2 regions of the Arthrobacter citreus genome follow, and region 1 is predicted to be linked to the other one. Evidence: riboswitches for the same ligand, from Rfam matches in the RefSeq annotation. Region 1 holds a riboswitch; the other holds the start of a gene.
What was found. A riboswitch is a leader RNA that binds a small molecule or an ion and turns the genes downstream of it on or off. The one in region 1 is predicted to bind guanidine.
Positions count from the first base shown of each region.

Region 1 (4,206 bases):
GCCAGGATGCCGTTGACCTCCCGGGTGTTGCAGGTGACCCGCCAGGTCCGGCCTGCGGCTTCCAGCGCCTCAATGGCAAAGCGGCGGCTCAGGCTGGGATGCGGATAGGCCACGAGCGGAACCGGAGCACCCTGTTCCAAAACTGTTTCTTTCAGCCCCACCCAGACAAACCGGTCACGGCGGACATCCGTCCCCTGACCGGCGTTCGTACCCTGACCCGAGTGGGCCCCTTGACCAGCGTGGGACCCTTGACCAGCATGGGACCCCTGATCAGCGCGCGTCCCTTGATCGGCGTTGACGGCAGTCTTGATGAACACCAGATCAAGCTGTCCGGCCTGCAGCCGGCGGTGCAAGCGGTCGCTCTGGCTGACGGTCAGCTCGAGGTTGATCTGCGGATACAGCCGGCGGAAGCGGCGCAGGATGTCCGGTAGACGGGTCAGAGACAGGTCATCGGCGCTTCCGAAGCGGATGCGGCCGCGCATGGCGGAACCGGAAAAATATGATTCAGCGCTCTGGTGCGCGGCCAGGATGTTCCGGGCAAAACCAGCCATGGCATCGCCGTTGTCGGTCAGGCGCACTGTCTGGGTGTCGCGCTCCAGGAGGATCCGGCCGCATGCGGCTTCGAGCTTGCGCACGTGCTGGCTGACGGTGGGCTGGGCCAGGTTCAACCGGGCGGCTGCTCCGGTGAAGCTCAGGGTTTCCGCCACGGTAAGGAAACTCAGCAGCTGTGCGGGCTCGTACATTTTGCCTCCGGTTGCTCCGTTGCCATTACTGCCATTACTGCCATTACTGCCATTACTGCCATTACTGCCATTACCAGGCCTATATCCCACCGCATCAAACCAGGCCGTGCTCATAACAAACCGCAATGAGGTTGATAGGGAGCCTACTCCGTCCATTCCTGCTTGTCCCGAACTAGGCTGAATCGCATCACCGCACCGCGCACGGCACCCGCTTCTTCGCTCACAGGACGTTCCTTGGCACACCGCACACTCCAGCCCCCTTCACCGCAGGACCCTTCCCCTCGAGACCCTTCTCACGCTTCATCCAGGATCTCTTCCGACGCTTCGCGCCAGGATCCTCCCCACGCTTCGCCCGGGAATCCATCCGGCCACACAACAACCCGTTCCGAGCCTGTGCCGTGGCGCGACACTTTCGCATCGCTGAGGATCCTGAACTTCCGCCTGTTCACTGCTGCCCACCTGGTAGCAGTGGTGGCCATTTGGATGCAGCGCATTGCCCAGGACTGGCTTGTTCTGGAGCTGTCCGGGAGCGTCACCGCGGTTGGCGTCACCACGGCCTTCCAGTTCCTGCCCACTCTGCTCCTTGGGCCGCTCGGCGGAATGGTTGCGGACCGGTACTCCAAACGGATCCTGCTCATGGTGAGCCAATCCGCCGCCGCAGTGCTTGCCCTGGGCCTTGCAGTCCTGGCCCTGACCGGCGCCGTGCAGGTGTGGCACGTCTACCTTGTGGCACTGGCACTGGGTTTGGTCACCGTCATTGACCAACCCGCACGCCAGGTTTTTGTCCACGAGATGGTGGGGCCAAAACACCTGCGCAATGCCCTGAGCGTCAGCTCCTCCGTCTTCCAGCTCGGCGCCATGGTCGGGCCCGCGGTGGCCGGCGTGCTGATCGGTGCGGTGGGCGGAGGCTGGGCCTTCGCCATTAATGCCGCAGCCTGCAGCTTCACCGTCTTCATGCTGGGACGGCTGCGCACTGACCAGCTGTTCAAGACCGATCCGGCGCCGCGCACCAAGGGAATGCTCCGGGAAGGCGTGCGGTACGCACGCACCACACCCACCGTGTTCTGGCCCATGGCCATGTGCGCGTTCGTGTCAGTCTTTGCCTTGAGCACGCCGGTGCTTATGGCTGCCTTCGCGGACCAGGTGTTCCGCAGCGGCGCCAACGGTTTCGGGCTCCTGAACACCCTGGTCGCCACCGGCGCCCTCGCCGGTGCAATCGCGTCAACCCGGCGGCGGACACTGCGGCTGCGGACAGTCATTGTCAGTGCGGCCGGTTACGGCTGCGCGCTGGCCGTGTCCGCCTTTTCGCCGTCGCTGCCGGTCTTTGGTGCAGCCATGATCGTGGCCGGCTTCTGCTCCATGCAGTTCATCACCAGTGCCAACCAGCTGGTGCAGTCCACCACAGCAGTGCCGATCCGCGGGCGCGTGATGAGCCTGTACATCATGGTGCTCATTGGCGGGCAGGCAGTGGGCGGACCCCTGACCGGATGGTTTGCCGAAGTCCTCGGACCGCAGGCAGCGATCTTTGTTGCCGGCGCCGTACCGGCGCTGGCTGCGGCATGCATCGGCCTGATCCTGGCACGGCAGGTCCAGCCGCGGCCCGGGGGCTGGACCAAGCCGCTGTTACGGATCCCGGCCAGAGCCGTGGCCGGAACCATGAGCTGGAGCAGGTCCCGGGTTAGGACTGCGGGCAGGAAGTCCCCGCCGGAAGCATGAGAGCCCCCAGGGCGCGGCCGAGGTCTTCACGAAGGAAGTGGAAGGGATGATCCAGCGGTAGCAGCAGTCCCGTTTCGGATTTGCTACCGTAGGAGGTCAAGACCGGATCCCGGTCTCCGGACGACGGTTCAGTACCCGGACAGCGACAAGACTGGCCAAAGGAATCTGTCATGGCATGGGTCATTCTTGTTCTTTCCGGCATGTTGGAGGCCGTCTGGGCGACGGCGCTCGGCAAGTCACAAAACTTTCGGCGCCTCTGGCCCACCGTCATTTTCGCCGCGGGCATCGTTCTCAGCATGGCCGGCCTCGCCGTCGCCATGCAGTCCATCCCGGTGGGCACCGCATACGCCGTGTGGGTGGGGATCGGCGCCGTCCTGACCGCCGCGTACGCAATGCTGTTCGGCGGTGAGAAAGCCACGGTCATCAAGGTCCTGCTGCTGCTCGGTGTGGTTGGCTGCGTCGTCGGCCTGAAAGTGGTGGGCTAAGCATGCCGTGGATTGTTTTGCTCCTCAGCGCCGTCCTGGAAGCCGTGTGGGCAACCGCCCTGGACGCTTCGGCAGGCTTCACGGTTCTTGTGCCGTCCCTGATCTTCCTCGCCGCCGGCATTCTTTCCATGGTGGGTCTCTCCTACGCCATGAACTTCATTCCCATATCCACCGCCTACGCGGTGTGGACCGGGCTGGGCGCGGTGCTCACCGTGGCCTACGCCATGGTCTTCGGCAACGAACAACCCGGCCTGCTGAAAATCCTCTTCCTGGCCGGCATCATCGGCTGCGTGGTCGGATTGAAGTTCGTTGAATCGCCCGCCAAGGCTCAGGGACAAGAAGACGCCGACGGCGGGCAGTCCCCGGCGGAGCCCGAAACCGGACAATAGGAGCACCCCCTGCCTGCTCTTTTTGCGGCGGCTCTTTCCAAGGGGGTTTAACCGGGACGATACTGCTCTGGTCGCCGGCGTGACGCTCCGGTGACCCCAGGTACACCGGCAGCGACGATCGGAGCCTCCCATGGCCACGGCAGAAAGCTCGTCCTCCTCTTCCCTTTTCCGGCGCAAGCCCATCGACGAGGTGGAAGACGAAACAACCGGCAATAAGCTCTTCAAAAGCCTTGGCCTGTGGCAGCTCACTGCCATCGGCGTTGGCGGCATTATCGGCATCGGCATCTTTACCCTCGCCGGCCTGGTGGCCAACGGCGGGCCTGATGCCCCCGGCGTCGGGCCCGGCGTACTGATTTCCTTCCTGATCGCTGGCCTCGCCAGCGCGGCTGCAGCCCTGTCCTACGCCGAGTTTGCAGGTATGGTTCCACGCGCCGGCTCGGCCTACACCTACGGGTACGTGGCCCTGGGCGAGATCATCGGCTGGTTTATCGGCTGGGATCTGCTGCTGGAATACACGGCCATTGTGGCGGTGGTCGCCATCGGCATTTCCGGCTATTTCACTGAGTTCATGGCCGGCATCGGCATCAATGTTCCGGCCTGGATGCAGGGCACGGGAGACACCGTGGAGGGCGGCGTCATCAATGTCCCAGCCCTGGTGGTCTGCCTGTTCATCACCTGGATCCTGAGCCGCGGCACCAAGACCTTTGGCCGGTTTGAGCTCGTGGCGGTGGCCATCAAAGTGGTGCTGATCCTGTTCATCGTGGGTCTTGGCTTCTTCTATATCAATCCGGAGAACTACTCGCCGTTCCTGCCCAATGGCTTCGGTGCGGTGTTCACCGGCGCTGCCACTGTGTTTTTTGCGGTGTTTGGATA
Region 1 is NZ_CP151657.1:3,668,087-3,672,292, reverse strand. It holds gene AAE021_RS17070 (LysR family transcriptional regulator) at 1-743, opposite strand, end outside; gene AAE021_RS17065 (MFS transporter) at 1,137-2,459, shown strand; guanidine-III (ykkC-III) riboswitch at 2,555-2,619, shown strand; gene AAE021_RS17060 (multidrug efflux SMR transporter) at 2,630-2,944, shown strand; gene AAE021_RS17055 (multidrug efflux SMR transporter) at 2,947-3,333, shown strand; gene AAE021_RS17050 (amino acid permease) at 3,464-4,206, shown strand, end outside.

Region 2 (4,206 bases), 350 kb from region 1:
GGTGAAGTAACCGGCGACGGCGTCGATGCCCACGCGGACCAGGTGATCCCACAGGTCCATGGCGCTTTCCTGGTTCCCTGCCAGCAGGATCACCGGGCGGTCATCCCGCTCGGGGTCCAGCGCCCAGGCTCCAAAGCTGGCGAACTTGGTTCCGGCCGGAATATTCACGGCCCCCTGCACCGTGCCCTGGTGGACCAGGCTGTGGGGACGGGTGTCCACCACTGAGATTTCGTCGGCAGCCAGGCGGGCGGCAACTGTTTCCACCGGAATTTCAGGAAGCGGCGTACGCTCTCCCATCACAGCCGGACCCTGACGGTTCTGACGCTTCATCCGGCCAAAGTAGGCGTGGGCATCGGGCTGTCCGTCGAGCAGTGCGGCAATGAACCCTGCCTCGTCGTCCGCGGCCAGGAAGGGGCCCCACCAGGAGAAGTTGCGTTCGTAGCCCACGGTGGAGGAGGGGAGTGCGCCCAGTGCCTTGCCGCAGGCGCTGCCCGAGCCGTGACCCGGGAAGACCTGAACGTAGTCAGGCAGGGTAAGGAACTTCTCCTTCAGGGAGACGAACAGATCGTGCGCCCCGGCGAAGCGGGTGTCGACGCCGCCGGCGGCTTCGTCCAGCAAATCGGGGCGGCCCAAATCACCGGAGAAAACGAAGTCTCCGGAGAGCAGGAATCCGGGGCTGTTGCTGAAGGCACCGTCGGTGATCAGGAAGGACAGGTGTTCCGGCGTGTGCCCGGGGGTGTGCAGCGCCTTGACGGTGATGTTGCCCAGAGTGATCGCGGACTGGTCAAAGAGGCGCTCGCCGTCGAAGCCGTACTGCCAGTCTTCTCCGCCTTCACCGGAAACATAAATCTGCGCGCCCGTGGCAGCGGCAAGCTCCCGGGTTCCGGAGAGGTAGTCGGCGTGGATGTGCGTTTCGGTGACGGCGACGATCTTCATGCCGTTGGCTGCAGCCAGCCGGCGGTACACCTCGATGTCACGGCGGGCGTCCACCACCAGCGCCTCGCCCTTGGCCTGGCAGCCGATGAGGTAACTGGCCTGAGCCAGGTCTTCGTCATAGATGCGTTCGAGAAGCATGTGTCTCCTTGGGATTCGAGAGTTGATACCCGGAGGGGTATGAGGGGATCTTCACCGCCGCGCCTCCGGGGCATGGCGGCTACTTCGGCTAGCGGCCGAGAAGGCGCGTTAGCCAACCCTTTGACGGCGGCGCTTTCGGTGCGTTCCTGTCGCAGGTGCAGCGCTCGCTGCGGGGAATGTGCGACATGACCTGCTGGACATGCTGTCCGCATCCAGCCCACGTCATCTTCTGGCACTTACGGCAGGTAACTGCGCGGCACATGTGTTTCTCCTCTGGTGTGGGTGGCTGGCGGTTGCTACCGCCACATCGAGTCTGGCATATACCCCCGGGGGTATCCAAATCACTCATGCGGGGCGCCTGAGGAAACCCCCTGGGGTATAGGATGAATGGACGTTAACCGAGGAGGGGCAGCATGCAACTGGAATCAGACGACATGAAACCGGCCATCAACAGGCTCAAGCGGGCCAGCGGGCAGCTCAGCGCCGTCATCCGCATGCTGGAAGAAGGCGCCGACTGCAAGGATGTGGTGACGCAGCTCGCGGCAGCTTCCAAGGCCATTGACCGCGCGGGGTTCTCCATCATCGCGACGGGGCTTGAGAAGTGCCTTGCGAACGAGGATTCCACGGCCGACCGCGCCGAGATGGAGAAACTCTTCCTGACCCTGGCCTAATATCGCCCCCTGCGCCCAGATGCCTCGCCAATGTGGTCAGATGCCTCGCCAATGTGGTCAGATGCCTCACCAAATTCTACGCCGGCTTCACGGCGTGAGAGCTTTAAGGCAGAGCCTCACCATCACAGTGAGCCTCCCGGACGATGGGTGCCGTACCCGGTGTGCGACAAGACGGCCCATGGGAGATTGTTATGGCGTGGATCATTCTTGTTGTGTCCGGCGTACTGGAAGCTGTATGGGCAACTGCCCTGGGCAAATCCGACGGCTTCAGCAAACTCGGACCGACTCTGGTGTTTATTCCGTCGCTGCTGGCCAGTATGGCCGGCCTTGCCTTTGCGATGAGGGAGCTGCCCACCGGCACGGCCTATGCGGTATGGGTGGGAATTGGCGCATCTTTGACCGTTGTTTATGCCATGGTCACCGGAGATGAGGCGTCATCGCTGCTGAAGGTTGTGTTCCTTATGATGATCGTTGGCGGGGTAGTGGGCCTCAAGCTCAGCCACTAATCCCTTCGGCCTTGAATGCGGCCGGCTAATCCATCAGGAAAACGAAACCGGCCCGTGCCGGGCATAGCTGCGAAAACTCTCGCAAGTCCCCCAACTTTCGCAATGCCCGGCGGCGGGCCGGTTTCTCCATAATACATGATCGGAACATGTTCCGATCATGAATGCAGCGGGACATCAGGTACATTGATGGTTCCCATGGATGAACAGCTGCGCCGAACCGCGAGAGACGCCTTTGACCGTCTCCGATTGCCCGAGCGCATAACCCTGGAATCGCTGATCAAGCACTTGGAAACCCTCCGCAACCGCAGAATCGTGATTGTCGAGAGCGAAAAGCTCAACGGAAAGAAAATCTGCGGACTCTGGATTCCGCGGGAGCACGTTGACGTGGTTTATCACTCGGCAACAAAAGGAATCCTGCACCGCCAACAGCTGATTCTCCACGAGCTCTCCCACATGATCCTCCGGCATGATGAATACGAGGGCGCCACGTGGCAGGGGATAAAAATCTTCCAGGAACTCTCCGGGGAGACGGTAACCAAAGCGTTGGCCCGCGGAGATTTCCGCTCCGACCTGGAAGCCACCGCCGAACACTTGGCTGACCTTCTGGCAGCGGCGCTGCGGGAATCCACCCAAGAGATCTTCAGATATGAGGCGTACTTCGAATGATGAACCTGCTGGTCGCGGCGTTCATGTGGCTGCTGGTCCTGACCCTGTCCCTCCGTGCCCGCGCCCGCCCGGACAACTCGATGCTGAAAGCCGCCGTGGTCATAGCGGCGTCCCTGACCACCAACATCAATGAGGTGTACCGGTGGGCTGCGGAGCTGCTGCCCTGGGCCAACGCACTGGACCTGGTCTCCAATATTCTGCTGATTACTGGCGTCTTTTACCTCTCCCGCGCCATCACCCTCGGCGCCACGGCCGGGAGCAGCCGGGGCAGTGGAGGGGTGTGGGGGCGAGCTGGCGCGCTGGGGACCGCCGTGGTGATGGTGGTTACCTTCGCGGCAATCGACAATCCGATGCCGTCCACAACATTCATGCTGGATTACGGCGACCAGCCCGCAGCCGCCCTGTACTCAGCCGTTCAATATGTCTACATCTTTGCCGTCATGGCGGCCACACTCGGAACCTGCGTCCGGAACGTTCCCCACATGCGGCGCCGGCGGTTCCGGGCCGGATTCAGCATTATCGGCACGGGCTGCGGCGTGGGCCTGCTGCTGTGTGCGTCAGTGATTGTCATGGACGTCACGCATGTGACGGGGCAAGAGGGCATCATGAGGTCAGTCGGCGGCGTTTATGACGTGCTGTATCCCCTGACGGTTGTCCTGTTGTCCGTGGGCCTGGCAGTTCCTCCGCTCGGCAGGATCATCAATGACATCAGTATCAAGCGCCAGATCAGGCAGCTCGAGCCGCAGCTCAAAGCCCTCTGGACCAAAACTGCCGCCCGGACCCCCGACGTCAGCCTCATCGGAGGCACGCCGGACACAGCCCCTGCACTCCGGAAATCCGCGCGCGGCGCCACTGACGCCATCCACCGCCTGGTCATTGAGATCCATGACTGGATAGCGGTGACCGGAAACCCGGGCGCTGAATTGTCGACGGCGGATGCGGCGGCCCTGCGGGAGGCCGAGGCGCTGTGCCTGAAACAGGGGCGCATGCTTTGATGCGCCGCCTCGCTGTGCCGGCGGCAGGCGCCGTCGTCGTGCTGGGTGCCCTTGCCGCAGTGAGCGGTTCGCTGCTGCGGGCCAAAGTGACGGATGCGGGCCGGAGCCAACGGCTGATCCCGGTCCTGGGAAGCGGACAAACGGCAGGCCGGGAGTATCTGGAATTTGAGCCCGGAGGGTTTGCCGCGCACCCGGGACGGCTGAGCATGCGCGCACCGTCCGGTGGCGACCTCGTGGTGCTCGCTCCTCCCAGCGTGTCCGGCCAGCGGCTGCGTCGGACGGTGGAAAGAGGCA
Region 2 is NZ_CP151657.1:132,834-137,039, forward strand. It holds gene AAE021_RS00630 (rhodanese-like domain-containing protein) at 1-1,074, opposite strand, end outside; gene AAE021_RS00635 (metal-sensitive transcriptional regulator) at 1,488-1,745, shown strand; guanidine-III (ykkC-III) riboswitch at 1,856-1,926, shown strand; gene AAE021_RS00640 (multidrug efflux SMR transporter) at 1,937-2,251, shown strand; gene AAE021_RS00645 (hypothetical protein) at 2,447-2,917, shown strand; gene AAE021_RS00650 (MAB_1171c family putative transporter) at 2,914-3,912, shown strand; gene AAE021_RS00655 (alpha/beta fold hydrolase) at 3,912-4,206, shown strand, end outside.
Region 2: it holds a riboswitch for guanidine, as region 1 does, so the genes downstream of both, AAE021_RS00640 (multidrug efflux SMR transporter) here and AAE021_RS17060 (multidrug efflux SMR transporter) in region 1, are expected to answer to the same signal.